Regions from separate parts of the Pseudalkalibacillus nanhaiensis genome, predicted to be linked through region 1. Evidence: predicted binding sites of a transcription regulator. Region 1 holds the regulator's gene; the other holds the start of a gene.

Region 1 (10,857 bases):
TAGCCCTTTCTCATAAGGAATGGTCACTCCTCCGACAATCAAGGGTCTCCCCTCAACCAATTGATGTACATCAAAGCCTTGTCCAATTCTAAACATTGTTCTGCTGCTCCTCCCTCTCTAGGATGATCGCTTTAGCAAACAACAAATCTTCCTGTGTCGTCAATTTAATATTCAGATAATCCCCTTCTACTATGGAAACACCTTGATGGACAAGCTCCATAAGACTGGCATCGTCCGTTCCTAACCAGCCCTTCTCCATAGCGGTTTTATGGGCCTGCAAAATAAGGGGAAGATGAAAAGCTTGTGGGGTTTGCACCGCCCACAAGCTGTTTCGATCGACGGTCTTGACGACCTTCTTCCCTTTGATTTGTTTAACCGTATCTTTTATTGGTACCCCAAGAACGGCTGCCCCGCTTACACTCGTTTCCCTGACAAGCTGATGGATTGATTCTTGAGATACGAACGGTCTTGCCCCATCATGGATCAAGACGAGATCCGCTCCCTCTACCGCATTCAACCCTTCATAAACACTATGTTGGCGTTCTTTTCCACCAGGGACGATTTTCTGCACCTTTTGCACATCATACTGTCGTACAACCTGTTCAAGTTCATTCAGTTCGTTCTTGTTACCAACAAGGATAATACCACTGCACCAATCATCCTTTTCAAAAATTCTCAAGGTATGAACGATAAGTGGTATTCCTTGTAACATCAGAAATTGTTTATTCTTACCCGCTTGCATCCTTTTGCCTTGACCAGCAGCAGGTATAACTACAACATAATCCACAGCTTTTCATCTACTTTCACGATAGGATTACAATGCCTTTTCCAATAGCTTAGGTTTGGCAAAGATCATTCGTCCAGCAGATGTTTGCAAGACACTCGTGACGAGGACTTCAATTGTCTTACCAATATAATCTCGTCCATCTTCTACGACAATCATCGTACCATCATCAAGGTAACCGACACCTTGATTCTGTTCTTTTCCGTCTTTAATCACCTGTACATTCAGCTCTTCTCCAGGAAGGACAACCGGTTTGACAGCATTGGCAAGGTCATTGATATTCAGGACGGGTACTCCTTGGAATTCACAAACCTTATTCAAGTTGTAATCATTGGTTACAACCATGCCAGATACCAGCTTACCAAGCTTGACTAGCTTACTGTCAACTTCATGGATATCTTCGAAGTCCCCTTCGTAGATCTCCACCTTCACTGCTAAATCCTTCTGGATCCTGTTGAGGATATCAAGACCTCTTCGTCCACGGTTACGCTTCAATACATCCGATGAGTCAGCGATATGCTGGAGCTCTTCCAGAACGAATTGCGGAATGACGATCGGACCTTCTAAGAATCCTGTCTGACAAACATCTGCGATTCTACCGTCAATTATGACACTCGTATCAAGGATTTTCAATACAGTTCCGCTTCCAGACTTGCTCTCCGCTTCTGCCTCTGCTTCTTTCTTCTTGTTTGCGAATCTAGCTGACGTGAAGACGTTGACGAGCTCTTCGCGTTTCTTGAATCCAAAACGAAAGCCGATATAACCTAATAGCGCTGTACAGAAGAAACCAATTACATTAACGAGGATACTGAGCTCCATGCTGTTCAAAGCAAACATGGCTAAATAAGCGACGAACAAACCAAATATAAGTCCAAAAGAACCGAATAAAACATCTGCAACAGGCGCTTTCATCAATGACTCTTCCATCCACTGGATAAAGCCGACAATATAATCCGCCAACCAGAAGGTGCTTACATAGAAAAGACCAGCACCGATGATGATTCCGATATAAGGTGATGTGATGAACCCAGGTAATTCTCCAAGATTAATCAGATTATTTAATATTAGAATGAGATCAGGTATATATAAATAACCTAGTGTTCCACCAACGATTATAAAAAATAATTGAACAATTCGCTTCAACAAAATTGTTCACCTCCTTCTCATCATTATAGACATTTGAACGATTTTGAAACCTGCTTATCTTCAATTTTACATAAAATAACAAGTAAAATACAGTCGTTTTCAGGATATAGTGTCATTTTCCAATTTCATAAGGATTAAATGTGACGGTCGAGAAATAATTGTTCTTGGATGCGTTTCAACCCATCCTTGATTTTTTTGGCACGGATTTCCCCGATCCCTTCTACTTCATCAAGCTCTTCAATTGATGCCTTCAATGTTTTTTGAAGGTGATCGAAATGATTGACCAAATTCTCGATGATTAATGACGGTAAACGAGGAATCTTGTGCAGGATTCTGTATCCCCTTGGTTTCACCGGTTCTTCATATATATTCGTCGAAGGGAGGTAACCTAATAACCGCACGATTGCATTTTCTTCTAAAAGTTCTTCACTTGTCAGCTTTTTCAGTTCATTGAGAATGTAGAAAGGATCCACTTTTGGATCTTTCGCATAATCCTTGATGATCAAGGCCGCTTCCGCCTCAATATTGGAAACAAGTTCTTCCATTTGCATACTGATCAGGCGTCCTTCAGATCCTAGCTCGTTGACGTATTTGACGATTTCATTCCGGATTCTGAGTACCATTTCAATTCGATGGATGACCTGAGTTACCTCCTGGAAAGTGACCAGCTCTTCAAATTCGAGTGCACCCAAATCAGTCATACTCTGATCAAGGACAGACTTATATTTCTCAAGCGTTTGTAAGGCCTGGTTCGCCTTTGTCAAAATAACACCGATATCTTGAAGGGAATAACGGATATTTCCTTGATACAAGGTTATGACACGTCTTCTTTGTGAAATGGAAATGACGAGATTACCGGTCTGCTTCGCTACTCGCTCTGCTGTACGGTGGCGGATTCCGGTCTCTTTGGATGGAATAGAGGTATCTGGAATCAGCTGCGTGTTGGCATATAGGATCTTATTCCCCTCATCGTTGAGAATAATCGCTCCATCCATCTTCGCAAGCTCATACAAATAAGCTGGAGAGAACCTGCAATTGATGTAAAAACCTCCATCTACTAGCTTTTGGACCTTTTCATTGAACCCAAGTACGATCAATCCTCCCGTTTCGGCACGTAGAACATTATCGATCCCATCACGTAAGGGCGTGCCAGGTGCGACATACTGGAGCATTCGACTCACGATCAATTCTTTCATTGCAGCGTCCATACGTTATCCTCCTAATGTGTGACGTAGGGTTTCTTGGACAGATGATACACCTACGATTTCAATTCCTTTCGGCGCTGACCAGCCTCCGAGGTTCTTCTCTGGAAGTATGACCCGTTTGAATCCTAGTTTCGCGACTTCATGTACACGCTGTTCAACCCGAGACACTCTGCGTACCTCGCCGGTCAATCCGATTTCTCCGATATAGACATCTGTCGGATTTGTCGGTTGGTCACGGAAGCTTGATGCGATGCTGACAGCAATCGCTAAATCAATCGCTGGTTCATCGAGGCGGACCCCTCCTGCGACATTCACATAAGCATCCTGATTCTGCATCAATAACCCGACCCTTTTTTCCAGGACAGCCATTAATAAGGATACCCGGTTATGATCGATTCCATTTCCCATTCGTCTCGGGTTACCGAAGCTCGTAGGGGAAACCAATGCTTGAATCTCAACGAGAACAGGACGTGTGCCTTCCATCGATGCCACGATAGCAGAACCAGCTGCCCCGTTTGATCGTTCTTCCAAAAAGACTTCAGAAGGATTCTGCACCTCATCAAGGCCTTCTTCCTTCATTTCGAAAACACCGATTTCATTTGTCGATCCGAAACGGTTTTTCACTGCCCGCAGAATTCGATACGTATGATGCCGCTCTCCTTCAAAATACAGGACAGCATCTACCATATGTTCAAGGAGTCTTGGTCCTGCTATGGATCCTTCCTTCGTAACGTGTCCGACAATGAAAGTGGCAATTCCATTCGTTTTCGAGATCCGCATGAATTGGGACGTACATTCCCGTACTTGTGAAACACTGCCGGGTGCAGAAGCGATTTCCGATCGATATACGGTTTGAATCGAATCGATGATCAAGAGTGATGGATTGACTTCCTGTACAGCTTTTTCAATCAAATCCATGTCTGTTTCTGCATGGACATACAACCGATCATGATTGATCCCTAACCTCTCGGCTCTCAATTTCGTCTGTTTGATCGATTCTTCACCTGATATATATAAAACCGTCTGATCTGATTGGGCTAATTTTGCAGAGGCTTGAAGTAAGAGGGTCGATTTTCCGATACCCGGATCACCTCCGACCAGGACAAGGGATCCCGGCACGACGCCTCCACCTAAAACACGATTCAATTCATTGATTTTCGTATCAATTCTTGGTTCCTTTTCACTTTTGATCTTTGTGATCGGTTCGGGCTTCTGACTGGAACCGCCAGTTTGAAACGAGCGTCTATGTCCTTTATCTGGCTGGATGATTTCTTCGACCATCGTATTCCACTTATTACACCCTGGGCACTTTCCCATCCATTTAGGTGAATCATATCCACAATCCTGACATAAGAACTTTGTTTTTTTCTTCGCCATTACTACTATTCCCCATTTCCCCGACAGTTTCCGTATCGTCTCAGTTACTGTCATCATATCACAAACCGCTCAGGGAACACCTCTTATAACTATTGTATTCAATACCCTTAAGCTTATGGGTGAAACAAGTCATTTGTAATAATTTCAAAACATGATGTCGAACTTCCAAGCTGAAAAATCATACATAATAAAAAGGTGCCAAGTAACCTTCCAAATTGGAAGGGACCTGACACCCATTTTGTTTCTTTACATAAACGAGACTTACGTTCCGGCTCCAACCGTGTGAACGGTAAAGTCGTTGTTTTCTACATCGATTTTGACAGTTTGACCCTTCGAAATCGTCCCTCTCAATAGTTCTTCTGATAAACGATCCTCAATTTGACGTTGCAATGCACGTCTCAACGGTCTTGCACCGTAGTCTGGGTCATATCCTTCTTCTGCGATCTTATCAAGAGCAGCCTCTGTCAGTTCAATATCAATACCCTGTTCAGAAAGGCGTTTCTGAAGCTGGTTCGACATCAAGCTGATGATGTGCTTGAGGTGTTCCTTCTCAAGTGTATGGAACACAATCGTTTCATCGATCCGGTTCAAGAATTCTGGACGGAATGCTTTCTTCATTTCATCCATGACTTTTGATTTCATATTTTCATACTCTTGGTTTTCAGATTGTGCTGTGAAACCAAGACTCTTGTTCCGCTTCAACGTGCTCGCCCCTACGTTGGATGTCATGATGACGACCGTGTTACGGAAATCGACTGTCCGTCCTTTGGAATCGGTCAAACGGCCATCTTCCAGAACTTGAAGCAGAATGTTGAAGACTTCAGGGTGAGCCTTTTCAATTTCATCCAGCAAAATGACTGAGTATGGATTGCGGCGTACTTTTTCTGTAAGCTGTCCGCCTTCCTCATGTCCGACATATCCTGGAGGTGAACCAACAAGTCGGCTGGTCGTATGCTTCTCCATATATTCGGACATATCAATCCGGATGATGGAATCTTCGTCACCGAATAATGCTTCTGCAAGTGCACGAGCAAGCTCGGTCTTACCTACCCCTGTAGGCCCGAGGAAAATGAATGAGCCGATTGGGCGTTTTGGATCCTTCAAACCTGCACGGGCTCTTCGGATTGCTTTGGAAATTGCCTTGACCGCTTCATCTTGCCCAATGACACGATCATGAAGAATGGATTCCATGTTCAACAGACGCTCTGTTTCTTCTTGTTTCAACTTCGATACCGGAATACCGGTCCAATTCGCAACCACGAGTGCAATGTCTTCAGGAGTCACTTCTGTATTCTCCTGCCCTTGCTTTTCTTTCCAGCTGTTTTTCGTCGTTTCAAGCTCTTCTCTCAATTTCTGTTCAGAATCCCGTAGTGATGCTGCTTTTTCAAATTCCTGGCTTTGAACAGCAGCGTCCTTTTCTTTACGGACACTTTCGAGCTTCTGTTCGAGCTCCTTCAAATTCGGTGGAGCTGTGTAAGAGCGAAGGCGTACTTTAGATGCCGCTTCATCAATTAAGTCAATCGCTTTATCAGGTAGGAAACGATCGGAAATATACCGGTCAGATAGCTTAACAGCGGCATCAATGGCATCATCCGTGATCGTCACCCGATGGTGAGCTTCATACCGGTCACGAAGTCCTTTCAAAATCTGCATTGATTCATCATTCGTCGGTTCGTTCACTCTGATTGGCTGGAAGCGTCGTTCTAATGCAGCATCTTTTTCAATGTATTTACGGTATTCATCCAATGTCGTAGCACCGATACATTGGAGTTCACCGCGGGCTAGAGCTGGCTTCAGGATGTTGGATGCATCAATGGCACCTTCCGCCCCTCCTGCTCCAATCAATGTATGAAGCTCATCGATGAAGAGGATGATGTTCCCTGCCTGACGGATCTCATCCATAACCTTCTTCAGACGGTCTTCAAATTCACCACGGTATTTCGTTCCGGCTACGACAGTACCCATATCGAGAGTCATGACACGCTTATCACGGAGCGTTTCTGGAACCTCATTGTTGATGATTTGCTGAGCAAGACCTTCTGCAATCGCGGTCTTACCTACCCCAGGCTCCCCGATAAGGACCGGGTTGTTCTTTGTACGACGGCTCAATACCTCAATAACACGTTCGATTTCCTTGCTTCGTCCGATAACAGGATCCAAGCTTCCGTCCCGGGCTACTGCTGTCAAATCTCTCGCAAGGCTGTCGAGGGTAGGTGTGTTGGCATTGACAGATGACCCCCCTGCCGATGAGGAAGACTCATTACTTCCAAGTAGCTGCAGGACTTGTTGACGAGCTTTATTCAAGCTTACTCCGAGGTTGTTGAGCACGCGAGCAGCAACACCCTCTCCTTCACGGATCAAACCAAGTAGTATATGTTCAGTACCCACATAAGAGTGGCCAAGTTTTCTTGCTTCATCCATCGATAGTTCGATGACTTTCTTTGCACGAGGTGTATAGTGGATCGTTTGTACCGATTCTTGCCCTTTACCAATAAGGCTTTCAACTTCCTTCTGGATTTTTTCAGGACTTAGACCAAGTACAGAAAGGGCTTTTGCTGCGATACCCTCACCCTCACGAACTAGACCGAGCAGGATATGCTCTGTACCCACATTGTTATGCCCCAACCTGATCGCTTCTTCTTGCGCAAGTGCCAGTACTTTTTGAGCTCGTTCTGTAAAACGTCCAAACATCATCGTGATCACCTTCCTATTCGTTGTTCTTCTCTAACTTCATTCTCTCACGGATCAATGTGGCCCGACGGATATCTCTTTCATCGGGGGATAATGGTTTTCCAGCGTACTGTTGTAAAAAACCAGGTTGAGTGAGTATCATTAGTTCATTCAATATTTTCCGTGAAATACCTTCTATAATTTTTAAATCAATACCAAGCCTAACATCCGACAAACATTTCGTCGCCTCTTTAGATTGTATGATTCGACTGTTTGACAGGATACCCAGTGAGCGATGGACACGGTCCTCCAACTGGATTTTTGAAGTTTCGAAGAGGTTCTTCCTTGCAGAGCGTTCCTCTTCAATCAACTGTAGAACGACCCCCCTCAAATCTTCGACAATATCCTGTTCTGACTTTCCGAGTGTCATCTGGTTGGAAACTTGGAATACATTCCCTTGCGCTTCGCTGCCTTCTCCATAAATTCCTCTGACGACGAGACCGAGCTGATTGATGGCCGGCACGATCCGGTGCATTTTCTGTGTCATGACGAGGGCCGGGAGATGCATCATGACCGAAGCTCTCATACCTGTTCCAACGTTCGTCGGACAGCTGGTCAGATAGCCGTGCTTTTCATCAAAGGCGTAGTTCACTTTTTCCTCGAACCAATCGTCGATTCCACTTGCCAACGTCAGTGCTTCTGACAATTGGAAGCCTGGGAATAGACATTGGATTCGAATATGATCTTCCTCATTGATCATGATACTGATTGATTCATCCTCACTCATCAGGACACCCGACTTCTTTGGGTCTTCCGCAAGATTCGGACTGATAAGATGTTTTTCAACCAGAACCCTTTTTTCGATTGGTTTCAGCTGATCGACATCAAAATACGTTAACCGCCCTACCGATCCATAGGATTCATCTGCATAGTGCTGACGAATCTGTTGATTGACTTCTTCGGCTTGTTGTTCGTTGGCTACCATCGGAAATACATGATTCTCCAGATTCCGGGCTAAACGGATACGACTGCTTAAGACAATATCTGAGTCCGGACCTTCCCGTTTCATCCAGGGGCTGATTGCTTCACTCATGAATCGTTCTAAAGACAATCTTAATCCCTCCCCTCAAGCCGCTGTTGCATCGATCGGATACGATCTCTCACCTCAGCAGCTTCTTCGAATTCTTCCTGGGCGATAAGCTGCTGTAGCTTTTCTCGTAACTGATTGATCTTTTTACGTTCCAGAAGATCGTTACCGAGGCGTTTGGGTATTTTTCCGGAATGGTCCGTGTTGCCTCCATGGATTCTCTTGAAGATTGGATCGAGCTTGGAAGCGAATGTCTTATAACAATTCATGCAACCGAATCGACCAATCTTGGCAAATTCCGGATAGGTCATCCCACATTGTGAACATTGGGTTACTTGTTTACTTCGTGCAGCAGTACCGGGATCGCTGAGCGGTTGTTCAAAGTTTAATAGACCTGATAGCAGATTATGAATAGAAAAAGAATTAGACCCTGGTATGAAATCCCCTTTTTCCTTCGCACACTGTTCACAAATATGAAACTCATTTTTTTCACCGTTGATGATTTTTGTGAAGTGCAAAGTGGCTGGTCGCTGTTGGCATTCCTGACAATACACGCCTTACACTCCCCTCAGTCTTTATACTTTAAGCTTTGGATCATGGATTTTAATAGATTTGCCCGTAATTCATCCCGGTAGGGCAAAACGATATTTATGGTGGAGCGATCCATGACACTTTTCATAAGCCGTGCTTCTCTTATGCTGATGATTTCTTCTTCTAAAAGTCGTAAAATGATATTCTCAGCTGCAGATTGATTGATTCTTGTTTTGATGAGACGGAGTATTTGATCAAGTAAGATCGTCGAACTATCTGTTTCGACCTTTATGATCCGGATGTAACCTCCTCCTCCTCTTTTACTTTCCACGATGAAGCCTTTCTCAATCGTAAACCTCGTATTTATCACGTAATTGATTTGTGAAGGGACACACTGAAACTTTTCTGCTATTTCACTTCTTTTTATTTCAATTGCCTTTGTGTTACTTTCATTTAAGATTTCCCTTAAATACGCTTCAATGATGTCTGAAATATTCTTCATCCCATTTTTGCCCCTCCTCACACTCTGACTTTGACTTTCTTTGACTATAATTATAAACATTTGCGCAAAACTTGCAAATGTTTTATCTGTCACCATTATTGACAGAGTCAGGGAGGAATAAACGCAAAATTACTCTGTTGCAAATACTTTATGAACGTAATCAATCGATTGTATCTTGTCATAGACCTCTGGAAGCTTTTTTGTATTTGAAACCTGAATTTTGAAGGAATACTTGATTAGAGGAACAGATGCATCATTAGGATGATCGTCGACCGACATACTCAAAATCGGCACTTTACATGACTCCAGCTCGTTTACGATTGTAGATAAGGATACTTCCTTGTTTTCTACAATGACAGTGACATGATGGAACCTCTGCTTCCGTAAGTAAAGATCCTCGAATTTGTTGAGGAATAGTAAGCTCGCGATCATAACCGTCGTGGTGAAGATCGCTTCATAGTACATCCCGATCCCGACAACAAGTCCAATCCCTGCTACGACCCAGATCGAAGCAGCAGTCGTAAGACCACGCACTGTCACACCATGTACAAGGATTGTTCCAGCCCCTAGGAACCCGATGCCACTGACCACATATGCTGGCAGACGGGAAGGGTCGAAGCCTTGCACTTGTTCATGTGTACTTAAAAAATCTTCGAATCCGAAGATGGATAAAAGCATCATGAGGCATGAGCCTACCCCTACTAATAGATGGGTTCGAAAGCCCGCTGGGTGTCGCTTGAATTCTCGTTCGATTCCCACCATTCCACAAAGGAACGCTGCTAATACGAGTCTGATCGTAATCGTTGCCGTTTCATCTGATATCCAATCATACGATAATAGATCCATATTCTCTCACCCCTATATGTAACATCACCATTTCTATAGTCTATGGTTTATTGAATTTAATTATAGGTCAACAATGAAAAAAGGGGCAATGAAAAAGGTGCTGGAAAGTGAAAGAATGTTGTGTTGGGCATTTCTGTAGCTTTGTACTGTTTGGATAGTAAAGTGAGAAATTTGGATAGTAAATACTCTGTTGTGGATAGTAATGGGGGAAATTCGGATAGTATATGCTCTGTTTTGGCTCGTAAAAGTTGATTTCTTCCGAAATTCACTCCCTTTCCGCGGGTGGAAGGAAAAGCGGAATCGCCTGTTCAGGTGCGACAAGCGCTGGAGATTCCTTTAAAAACACGTTCTTTGTGTTTAAAAGGAATCGAAGCGACCTCGAGCACCTAGGCGATGAGCTAGACATCTCCGCGAGCCTCCTCACTTCCACAGGATGTGGTGACTTCGACGTTCACCACAGGACGTGGTGGCTTTTAGTCGAAGAACCTTAATTAAAGTAGCTGTGGGGTCTCGCCTGGCCCGCTTTTCCCGCAGGAGTGTCGTGAATTTCTACAAAAATCAACTTTAACAGGAAGTATTTTTCTTTGATGCATTGTGGAATTACAATGAATGACTGATCTCATCGTCTGCTTCCCTCCACTCCCATATATTTAAACACAAAAAAGAACAGTCTTTCGACTGTTCTCAGGCTGACGACTCTATATCAGTA
Region 2 (10,857 bases), 600 kb from region 1:
CAATGCCCCTGAGCAGAAAGTGAAGGGGAAATATAATATTCTTTTGCTTGGTGTGGATGCTCGAAAAGAAGATCAGCAATCGAGAACCGATACAATCATGATTGCGCAATATGATACTGAGAGCGACAAAGCGAAGCTCGTTTCCTTGATGCGGGACTCTTATGTTGAAATTCCGGGTTATCCGAAAAATAAAATCAACGCTGCTTTTTTCCACGGTGGACCGGAATTGCTTCGTCAAACGATTAAGGAGAATTTCGATATCGACATTCATTACTACGCCATCGTCGATTTTAAAGGCTTCGAACAAATCATTGATACGATCGCACCGGATGGGATTGAAATCAACGTCGAAAAACGGATGTCAGAAAACATCGATGTGACCCTTGAACCAGGGCTTCAAAAGCTGAACGGAAAAGAACTTCTCGGTTATGCCCGTTTCCGTCACGATTTACGCGGAGATTTCACCCGTGTGGAACGCCAACAAAAAGTCATTGCGAAGGTGAAGGAGGAGTTCACGAGCCTTTACGGTATCAGTAAGCTGCCGAAGGTCATGGGGACGATCCAGCCTTATATCGACACCAATATGAAAATGTTCACCGCAATCGGTCTTGCAAAGAATGTTATGACGAACAAAAGTGAGATTGAAACGATGAAGATTCCAATTAAAGATTCCTTCCGAGAACCGACATACAGCGGCGTCGGTCAGGTCCTTGATATGGATATCGAACAGAACAAACAAGCGTTGAAGGACTTCCTCGGACTCGGAGACGGAACATCAACCTACACGAACAACACAGAAGAAGACGAAACAGAATCATAAACTCAAACCGAATAAAAATGGAAGAAAACCGTCCCGAGGGACGGTTTTTTTGTTTATAAGTGTTAGGCACTTTCTGTCCTGTATATACGAAAGTTGTAAAACAAAATTACAAACTGGAACGTTTAAATCGGTTCTTAAAGGGAAAAATGGTATGATGTATACATAGTTATGTAAATGTGATTTTCTTCGAATCAACAAAATCAAACCTTTCTGAACTTCGATTTTGAAGATGAAGAATCTCGTCGAACGAAAAGTACAGTTGATGAAGCCTAAAAGTTTGACCTATATTGACCTATTGAGTAAGATGAAATTAAGCCATAAAGATACTTATGGAAAGAGGAGGATTTCTGAAATGAACTTGATCCCAACAGTTATTGAACAAACGAACCGCGGAGAACGTGCATATGACATTTACTCCCGCCTTTTAAAAGACCGTATCATCATGCTAGGGAGCGCGATTGATGACAATGTCGCAAACTCAATCGTGGCTCAGTTGCTATTCTTAGCTGCAGAAGATCCTGAAAAGGACATCTCCCTTTACATCAACAGCCCAGGCGGATCCATCACTGCAGGTATGGCGATCTACGATACGATGCAATTCATTAAGCCAAAGGTCAGCACAATCTGTATCGGTATGGCTGCATCCATGGGTGCATTCTTACTTACAGCTGGTGAGCCTGGAAAGCGTTATGCACTTCCAAACAGTGAAGTCATGATTCACCAACCTTTAGGTGGTACTCAAGGGCAAGCTGCTGACATCGAAATTCATGCTCGTCGTATCATCGAAATGCGCGAAAAGATCAACAAGATCATCGCAGACCGTTCTGGACAGCCAGTTGAAGTTGTTGAACGCGACACGGATCGTGACAACTTCATGAGCGCTCACCGTGCGAAAGAATACGGTTTGATTGACGACGTTATTGAAAAACCAGTTGCATCAACAAAATAATGATGTTCATTAAAAGAGTCGACCTCCCAAGGTCGGCTTTTTTTATAGGTTATTTGTACATCCTCATTTTATTTCCATAGACAAAAAAGAATGTTATTCCTCGCCTTTACTCATAGACTTGTGGAAAGGAGGGAGTTTCATTGAAACGGATGTTGATCATATTGTTGATTGTCCTTTTGGGGATTGGCGGCTACCAATGGATAACCAATGACAGCGATTCTTCAAGTGATCCACCAGCATCAGAGGATCAAGGTAAACCGGATGACGAAAGTGATGGTAAGGATGGTCCTGATGACGATGCGACAGACGATGAACCGGTAGAAAATGACGCCTTCAAGATTGAATCGCCACGACCAAATCAAGTTGTCGGTAATGAATTCCTCTTTAAAGGGAAGGCGCGGGTGTTTGAAGCTGTCTTTCAATATGAGTTGAAAGATGGCGATCAAGTGCTTGAGGAGGATTTCATCATAACCTCAGAAGGCGCACCAGCATGGGGGACCTTTGAAAAAACGATCAGTGTACCGGCTGATGTCACTGGACCGCTCGTATTGAAGATATTCGTAGAAAGTGCGAAGGACGGATCAGAAGTCCACGTCCTCGAAATTCCGTTGAAGACGGATTGAGCGTTCTTGTTATGAGTTCCCAAATGAGAAAGAACCAGAGTCGGGGAGGTTTCAACTCTGGTTCTTTCCTATTCAACGATTTTACTAAAATCGGAGTTCGTAAGTTTTTATGCGGATTTTCTGACCTTGATCAGGTGCAATCCGTTTTCAATCCATTTGTTCAGCTTCTCATGGTCTTTCAATCTCTCAAGATCATCCAGCACCTTGTGCTTCGTTGTTGGCAAGAGTGGCTTCTGAGTGAGGATCTCTACGATTTCAAGGCGCAGCAGCCAATCCTCAGGGAACTTCTCCAGCTCAGACACAACCTGCTGGATCGTGTGGATGACCTCCTGTGGGGTCTTCTCTTCTTCTCGCAAGCTGCGAATCTCACCGTAAAGCTTTTCTAATGGCGTAAGCTCACTTGGTTCAGCTTCCTCTTCTTCCTCTTTTACATCAGTACCGAAGAAGTGTTCACTGTCTGCCGCTCCGGCAAATACGGAAGTGATATGCGTTCCGACCGCCATATCGAAAACACCTTCCCCACTTTCAAACAGTACGTCATCGAGATGGGTCACTTTTGCATTCTGAATACGAATTACCACGACCTTCCCGTTTTTACGGATGACTTCTTGAAGTTTCCCTTCAACCGTCACACCTGATTCAAACGCGAGACTCACGTCTTCCTCATGCTCCGCAAAATCCTCTTCACTCCAGTCTTCGAGTGGTTTATCCGTTCCGGCCAACACACCGATTGGCGAGCTGAAGCCTTCAGAATGAACATCTTTTCCATGTCCTTCAAGCACTTGACCATCGACAGACAATGCGGTTGGACCCGTTGTGCGCATGAAAACCGCTTCTCCATCTTCATCCTTTACAAGGTCTGTCACTGTGCCGGTTACCTCGAGACCTGAGCTGAACACAGATGTCGCTGTATTAGCGGACCGAACAGCCTTCTCCAAGCTTTCCGTCCCTCCAACCTTAAAGGCCATCGTCTCAGAAAATTCCTCAACAGCACGAATCAATTGATTGAAATTCTCACAAACGAACAATTGCGGCTGTTGCGTTGTAATATCAAACCCTGTATTGATGGCGGTTTCGAGATCAAATGGTAGCTTCGTCACTTCATCTGAAAGGCTCGTAACACTTTCTCCAATTGATGATAAGAGGCCTGCTCCGTATAATACCGGCTTATCGACACTTCCAATCATTCCGAACTCGACCGTCCACCAGTACAATCGGGAGATTTGCTCTGCCTCTGAAATCTCCGTAACCGCTTCTTGTTTTTCTTTGAAATCAGCTCTTGCGGCTTCCACTTCTTCCTCAGATGCCGTACCATCTTCAAGCAGCGCAGACAAATTGCGGATCGCATCAAACAACTCATGCTCTTCCTTTGTTGCGAGTGCTTTCGATCCGATCTCACCAAACATTTTTACAAATTCAGCGTACGTCGGATCACATAAAATCGGTGCGTGGCCAGCTGCTTCATGAATGATGTCCGGTGCAGGGGTGTAATCGATGTTCTCCAGTTTACGAATATCCGTTGCAATCGGCAGGTAGCCGTGTGCCTGGAAATCGAAGAACATGACAGCAGGTATGAATCCATCGATTGTCACTGCTCCCCATCCGAACGGCTTCAGGCTTTCGTTCATGTCATCCACTTTTGGAATCGAATCGATCTTTATTCCCGATGAAACAAGACCATCGGTATACGCCTCATGCGCCACATCTTTTAAGAAATTATGGTTCTGTCTCATCACATATCGCCAAACGGCATGGTCGATCGGGGAGTACTTTTCATGATGCTGCTCCACGACATATTTTCTTAAGTGCGCAGGTAATGGTCTTTGATTCATACTTCATTCTCCTTTTTATTTGGCTCTGTTAAGCATGTTGTTGATGTTGAACAGCTTCAGGCGGACGCTTTCCGCGGGCAACGCTTCAGCCTCACTTCCACAGGATGTGGTGACTTCGACGTTCACCATAGGACGTGGTGGTTGTTAGTCGAAGATCATTAATTCCTCACTCTGCGGGGTCTTCAGCTGTTGCTTTTCCCGCTGGAGTCGCCGCCTTACGCTTCTTTTTTCTTTAAATATCAACAATAAAAGCTAACAAAGCCTATATTTAATCTGATTAGGGGTGAAAATTCCACTCAAACGACAAAAAAACTTTCCATCCGATTAGGGACGGAAAGTTTCCGCGGTACCACCCTGATTGATGAACAAATCGTTCATCCACTTCATTTAAAAAGCCCCATTACGTACAATGTAATTCGTCATTCCGACTGCCCGGATTTTCACCAACCATCCGATCTCTACTTGCTGCCCATCGAAACACTACTGCTTTTGCACAGGCTTCATTATTCATTTTTTTAAATAATATTCACACTTAAACGCTTAGACGCTTTTAAGTGTTAAAGTTAAGTTATCCATACTATACACACTCTTTTTTAATCGGTCAACCCATTCCGATCATTTTTTTGTGTTCATTTTCAGAAGACAAATAGAAAAAACACCAGCATTACTGGTGTTTTCCTCATTTTCAATCATATAAAATTTTTAATTTTTTCTGATCCTTGTAGTCGTAATCAAAGCGTAATCCGTATTCAAAGAAACCTTGTGTTAATTTTCTTTTCCGGATGATCTTCCCGTACATTGTTAGGTCTTTTTCTGAAAGATTCATCTCAATCTTATAAATCGCTAAGTGATTGACTGTGAATTCGGTTTTGCATGCGAATTTAATCCCGCCCGCACTCATATCCAGGACAATGATTTCTCTTAGACCTAACGATTGGACATCCTCATACGGGGTGGACAACTCTATGGTAGCTCTTACTGGTTCAGCAAATACACGTCGATCATAATCTCTTCGGTTAGATGATTGATACATGAACATCACCTCAGGGACTATATTACCATTCCTGATCTCAACAAATAAGCGTCAAAATTGTCATTTATTACGTTCAATCCTCTGATCAGAAAGTCCTAGTGTTACGAATTGCTTGAAGAATCCGACTCCAATACGAATTGGATGCGATTAGCTGACGGATCTGTCGCCCAAATTCCTGATTCGTCTTTATGAACTTTAAATCCTTTTTCTTCGATTCGTTGAAGCGCTTCCGTTCGCTCCTTATCATGACTGAATACGATGGTATAGGAATGTAACCGAATCGTGTTGGCATCAGGTGGTTCTGCTCCCTGTCCATTCCATGTATTCAATCCGATATGGTGATGATAGCCTCCAGATGCAACAAATAGAGCCTGATGTCGGATTGGTATAGTCACCTCGAATCCAAGACCATCCACATAGAAACTCTTCGCTTCTTCCAAATCACGGACATGAAGATGGATATGACCGATGACCGTTTCAGGAGGCAAGTGTTCCCACTTCCCATCCGATATAGCGAGTATTCCTTCTACATCGATCGGATCACTGACGAGAGGAAGCTCATCCCCATTCCATTTCCACTCTGTGGATGGGCGGTCACAATAGACTTCGATCCCATGCCCATCAGGATCAGAAAGGTAAAGGGCTTCACTGAAGAGATGATCGGATCTACCCTGCAATGGAACATTCAGCTTTTGGATATGCATCAGGAAATTCCCGAGATCCTTACGGGTTGGCAGGAGAATCGCAAAATGAAACAACCCTGTTCGTCTGCTTTGCTTTGGATGTGCATCCTTTCTTTCCTCAAGCGTAACCAGCGCATGTCTATCATCCGCCGTCAGGGTTACAGAATCAGCTTTTTCGTATAGAACGGTAAACCCTAATACGGACTGATAAAAAGATAATGAACGCTCTAATTCGGAAACATAGAGATGAACCTGGCCGATATATGGATTAGCATTGCGGTGAAAAGCCATAACAGATTAAACCTCCATTTTACTTACTTTTTGTAAGTTGGTAAATCCATCTTATCACAAACTCTCCTCACTTACAATAAGTAAGCAAACAAAAAAGTACCGCCCATCAAATGGACAGTACTTATGTATTACTCATCAGCTGTTACAAACTCTTCCAACGCCTTCAGTGCTTCTTCTTCATCTTTACCATCTGTGACGATTTTAACCGTCGAGCCAGAGGCAACTGCTAGACTCATGATTCCCATGATACTCTTGGCGTTCACCTTTTTTCCGTCTTTTTCTAAAAAAACATCGGATGAAAACTTGTTCGCTTCTTGTACAAATAATGCTGCAGGGCGGGCCTGCAAGCCGGTTTTCAATTCAACCGTCAATTCTTTTTCCAACAATGGACCATTCCTCCTTGTACATTCCCTGTTTTATAAAATATATAATCGTTAGCATGAATTCATGTAAATAACTTTTTGACACACTCAAATGTAAGCGCTGTCTTACAATTGTGAATAAAAAACGCCTGTGCTTAGAATTGCCCCAGACGTATTTTATTAGCCATTTCATCAAGTTTACGTAACCGATGATTGATGCCGGACTTACTGATCGGACCTGTCGAAACAAGCTCACCGAGTTCTTTCAGCGTGACATCCTGGTACTTCACTCGCAATTCAGCGATTTCACGCAACTTATCCGGCAACGTCTCCAAACCGACTTCCCTATCAATCAGCTTGATATTTTCGACCTGTCTCATGGACGCACCAACTGTCTTGTTCAAGTTGGCCGTTTCACAGTTTACAAGCCGATTGACCGAATTCCGCATGTCCTTCATGATCCTGACGTCCTCAAACTGCAATAACGCATTATGTGCGCCGATCAACGTCAAGAAATCTGAAATCTTCGAGCCCTCTTTAAGGTAGATGATAAAGCCTTTCTTCCGCTCAAGCATCTTCGCATTCAGATTAAAGGAATTCATCAAATCCATTAAAGATTGTGTATGCTCCTCATACATGGAGAAAATCTCAAGATGATAAGCCGATTCCGGATGATTCAGCGATCCTCCAGCAAGAAAAGCACCTCTCAAGTAGGAACGTTTGCAGCAGCTTTTCTTCGTGATGGAGGCAGAGACATCCCTTTTAAACGCAAAGCCTTCACTCATGATATCAAGCTCTTGTAAAAGAGTCCGAGAATCTTGCTTGATTCGGACGATATAGACGTTATTTTTCTTGAGCCGCATCTTTTTCCGGACAAGTAATTCTGCAGGAAATCCATAGAGCTGCTTGATCAAGGTGTAAATCCGTCTTGAGATTGCAGCATTTTCAGTCGGAATATCGAGAACGATTTCCCGGTTCGCAAGTGATATCGAGCCGTTCATACGAATCAACGCGGAGAGTTCCGCCTTCGAACAGCAATTTTTCACTTCGAGTTTTGTCAGCTCTTTTTTTGTTTCGGATGCAAATGACACGGTGCACACCCCCTCACCCATTCTTGCATCGGGGTTTAATTGGATACTAATTCTAATATGATTTCAGATACACGCTTTGCATCATGTCGAATTAATGAATCATTGTATTGAACTATTTTATCACTGATGACTTCAAAGCCAAAGGATTTTAACCTTGTCTCATCATACACGACCGGTTCTCCACCCTCTGTTGCGTATTTTTTCAACAATTCCTTCGGTACATTATCATTGTTTACAACAATCGTGTCAATGATTTGTTGGCCGATATGGGCAACGAGAATATTCACATGATCAGACGCAGTAAAATGATCGGTTTCTCCAGGCTGGGTCATCACGTTACATAAGTAAACCTTTTTCGCTCGCGCCTTTTTGATCTCTTCCACAATACCTGGAACGAGCAGACTTGGCAGAATACTCGTATAGAGGCTTCCAGGACCAATGACGATGAGATCCGCATCACGGATAGCACGCAGACTTTCATCCAATGCTTTAATCGTATCCGGTGTCAGGAAGACGCGGACGATCTTTTTACCCGAATGCGGGATTTTCGACTCTCCTGTCACAATCGAGCCATCATTCATCTGGGCATTCAGTACGACCCTGTGGTCAGATGCAGGAAGCACTTTTCCACGGACATTGAGGACCTTTGACAACTCACGTATTCCCGTAACGAAGTTGCCTGTGATGTCGGACATCGCGGCAAGCAGGAGATTTCCTAATGAATGCCCGGAAAGACCATTTCCATTTTTAAATCGGTGCTGGAACAGTTGCTCAACCAACGGTTCCACTTCTGATAAAGCAGCCAGTACATTCCGAATGTCGCCTGGCGGGATGATATCGAGCTCTTCCCTTAATCGGCCAGAGCTCCCGCCATCATCTGCAACTGTAACAATCGCCGTGATATCGACCGGAAACTTTTTCAACCCCCGTAACAGTACAGATAACCCTGTTCCCCCGCCAAAGACGACAACCTTAGGTTTTCGTTTCAATCTCTGTCGTCCGAGGTTTATCTTTTTTGATATCACGGTGATTACTATTAACGCGGTAATTAGCGCCCAAGTATTCCTTCAAGTGTTCAGCAAGGGTGACGGACCGATGCTTTCCACCTGTACAACCGACTGCGATGACAAGCTGGCTCTTTCCTTCCCGCTTATAGTGAGGAATGATGAAGTCCAATAGTCCTGTCAGTTTTTCGATGAACTGTTGCGTTTCCGACCACTTCAACACGTAGGATGATACCTCTTCTTCAAGACCGGTCTTCGGTCGCATGTGCTCAATGTAATGCGGATTTGGCAGGAACCTTACATCAAACACCAGGTCTGCATCGATCGGCATTCCGTATTTGAACCCGAACGAAAGGACATTGATCGTGAAAGGATGCGCTTCATTCACAGCATATCGTTCGATGATGCTTTCGCGGAGCTCCTTCGGCTTCATGTTCGTCGTATCTAAAATTTTCTGAGCTCGGCCTTTCAGCTCTTCAAGTAATTCGCGTTCATTCTTGATTCCTTCTAGCGGAAGTCCGTTCGCCGCCAGCGGGTGTGAGCGGCGCGTTTCTTTATATCGCTGTACGAGCGTAGAATCCTGCGCATCGAGGAAAAGAATCTGCGGCTTTATTTTTTCATTATTCGTCAGGTCATCGATTGTTGCGAAGAGCTGGTCAAAAAATTCACGCCCTCTCAAGTCCATGACAAGCGCGACCTTCGTCAATTTTCCCGAGGAGTCATCCATCAGCTCAACGAATTTTGGTAAAAGAGCCGGTGGTAGGTTATCGACACAAAAGTACCCGAGATCTTCGAAGCTTTGCATCGCAACCGTCTTACCAGCACCAGACATGCCCGTGATGATGACCATTCGAAATTCATCGTGTTTCATAGGTAATCCCGCCTTTCCGTTAGGATCGTCTGCAATTTATTGTTGATCGTTAGTGCGACCCTTTTGAAAACTGGACCGAACAACAGGTTATATCATTTTTTCAATAGTTCTAGATTATGATGGATCCAGGCGATAACTCAACAGCTTGAAATCTGGGGTATACGTAAACGTCCCAATGATCATACCGCTGCCGGTCATCATATAATCGAGGATGTGATGATCCCCTGGTGCCATCGGTAAAGAGGCGATTTCTTCCTTCGGCTTCCAGGCGAGCTTGCCCTCTTCCGACTCTGATAGGACCTCTCCTTCAAAATCCGTCGCATAGAAAGTGAACATCATCCATTCCTGAACGATCTGGTCACCCTCCTTGATAATGAAGTTGAAGACCCCTTTCAGTTTCGGGTTCAACAAATACAATCCCGTTTCTTCACGGTACTCGCGAATGACCGAATCTTTAATCGTCTCTTCTGATTCCATTTTGCCACCAGGTGCTACCCACCAACCACGACGAGGCTTTTGCAGCACCAAGATCTGATCATCCTTTTCGAGTACACAATTCGCTACTCGTTGCACTTCACTCACCTCTTTCTCACATTATACTACATCCTATGTGTCAACGCTTACCCATAATTTTACTTAGTTTATGTAACCGCCACTAGGTTTTAACCATCGGGCGGTGTGCAATCTTCTATGGTGTCTGACACTTTTTGCGGGCCCTTGCTGCACTTGCCATTGCGGATGGTGTCAGACACCATTCACGATGCTTACTCTCCCAACACTTCATTTGGAGTGCCTGACACCTTATGGAAGCCCTTCTCCTACAAGGCTTCTCCGAAAGTGCCTGACACTGATGCAAAAGCGCAAAAAAAGAGCACGGAACGTATGTCCCGTGCACAAAACAAGAAATTTATTAAAAGGGGGTCAATTTCTTAATTTTATAGTACCCCACCAATGTTTCACGGTTGTTACAAACTCGTTAAAACGGAATTACGAATTATGAAGATACGCTTAACTTTTCCATCAAGGACTCGACGTAATGCTGAGCGCTTTGGGCAGCAATACTTCCGTCACCCGTTGCTGTGACGATCTGACGAAGCGTTTTTTCACGAATGTCCCCTGCTGCAAAGATGCCAGGGATTTTCGTTTCCATTTCAGAGTTCGTTTCGATATAACCGTTTTCGTTTGTGATACCGAGGTCTTTGACTGCTTCATTCAATGGAATCATTCCGATGTAGATGAATACACCGTCCGTCTTGAATTCACGTTCTTCGCCATCCTCAGTGCTCACAAGCGTTACA

The links. The regulator CtsR, encoded in region 1, represses protease genes until heat stress. The targets are predictions, from matches to a motif close to ATGGTCAATAAAGGTCAAACA.
Region 2: a site for CtsR is predicted at 1,095-1,115, ahead of clpP (ATP-dependent Clp endopeptidase proteolytic subunit ClpP). Genes of this name have one in related genera too.

The regions. Positions count from the first base shown of each region.
Region 1 is NZ_CP143541.1:112,446-123,302, reverse strand. Features, by position in the region: gene ispF (2-C-methyl-D-erythritol 2,4-cyclodiphosphate synthase) at 1-96, opposite strand, end outside; gene ispD (2-C-methyl-D-erythritol 4-phosphate cytidylyltransferase) at 89-787, opposite strand; gene V1497_RS00635 (PIN/TRAM domain-containing protein) at 815-1,930, opposite strand; gene disA (DNA integrity scanning diadenylate cyclase DisA) at 2,065-3,138, opposite strand; gene radA (DNA repair protein RadA) at 3,142-4,512, opposite strand; gene clpC (ATP-dependent protease ATP-binding subunit ClpC) at 4,774-7,206, opposite strand; gene V1497_RS00615 (protein arginine kinase) at 7,220-8,293, opposite strand; gene V1497_RS00610 (UvrB/UvrC motif-containing protein) at 8,296-8,823, opposite strand; gene V1497_RS00605 (CtsR family transcriptional regulator) at 8,838-9,302, opposite strand; gene V1497_RS00600 (MgtC/SapB family protein) at 9,432-10,148, opposite strand.
Region 2 is NZ_CP143541.1:3,131,463-3,142,319, forward strand. Features, by position in the region: gene V1497_RS16240 (LCP family protein) at 1-820, shown strand, start outside; gene clpP (ATP-dependent Clp endopeptidase proteolytic subunit ClpP) at 1,173-1,769, shown strand; gene V1497_RS16250 (Gmad2 immunoglobulin-like domain-containing protein) at 1,919-2,392, shown strand; gene V1497_RS16255 (aromatic amino acid hydroxylase) at 2,500-4,224, opposite strand; gene V1497_RS16260 (PilZ domain-containing protein) at 4,910-5,257, opposite strand; gene V1497_RS16265 (VOC family protein) at 5,359-6,231, opposite strand; gene V1497_RS16270 (HPr family phosphocarrier protein) at 6,360-6,617, opposite strand; gene whiA (DNA-binding protein WhiA) at 6,749-7,684, opposite strand; gene V1497_RS16280 (YvcK family protein) at 7,720-8,673, opposite strand; gene rapZ (RNase adapter RapZ) at 8,657-9,559, opposite strand; gene V1497_RS16290 (8-oxo-dGTP diphosphatase) at 9,674-10,132, opposite strand; gene trxB (thioredoxin-disulfide reductase) at 10,554-10,857, opposite strand, start outside.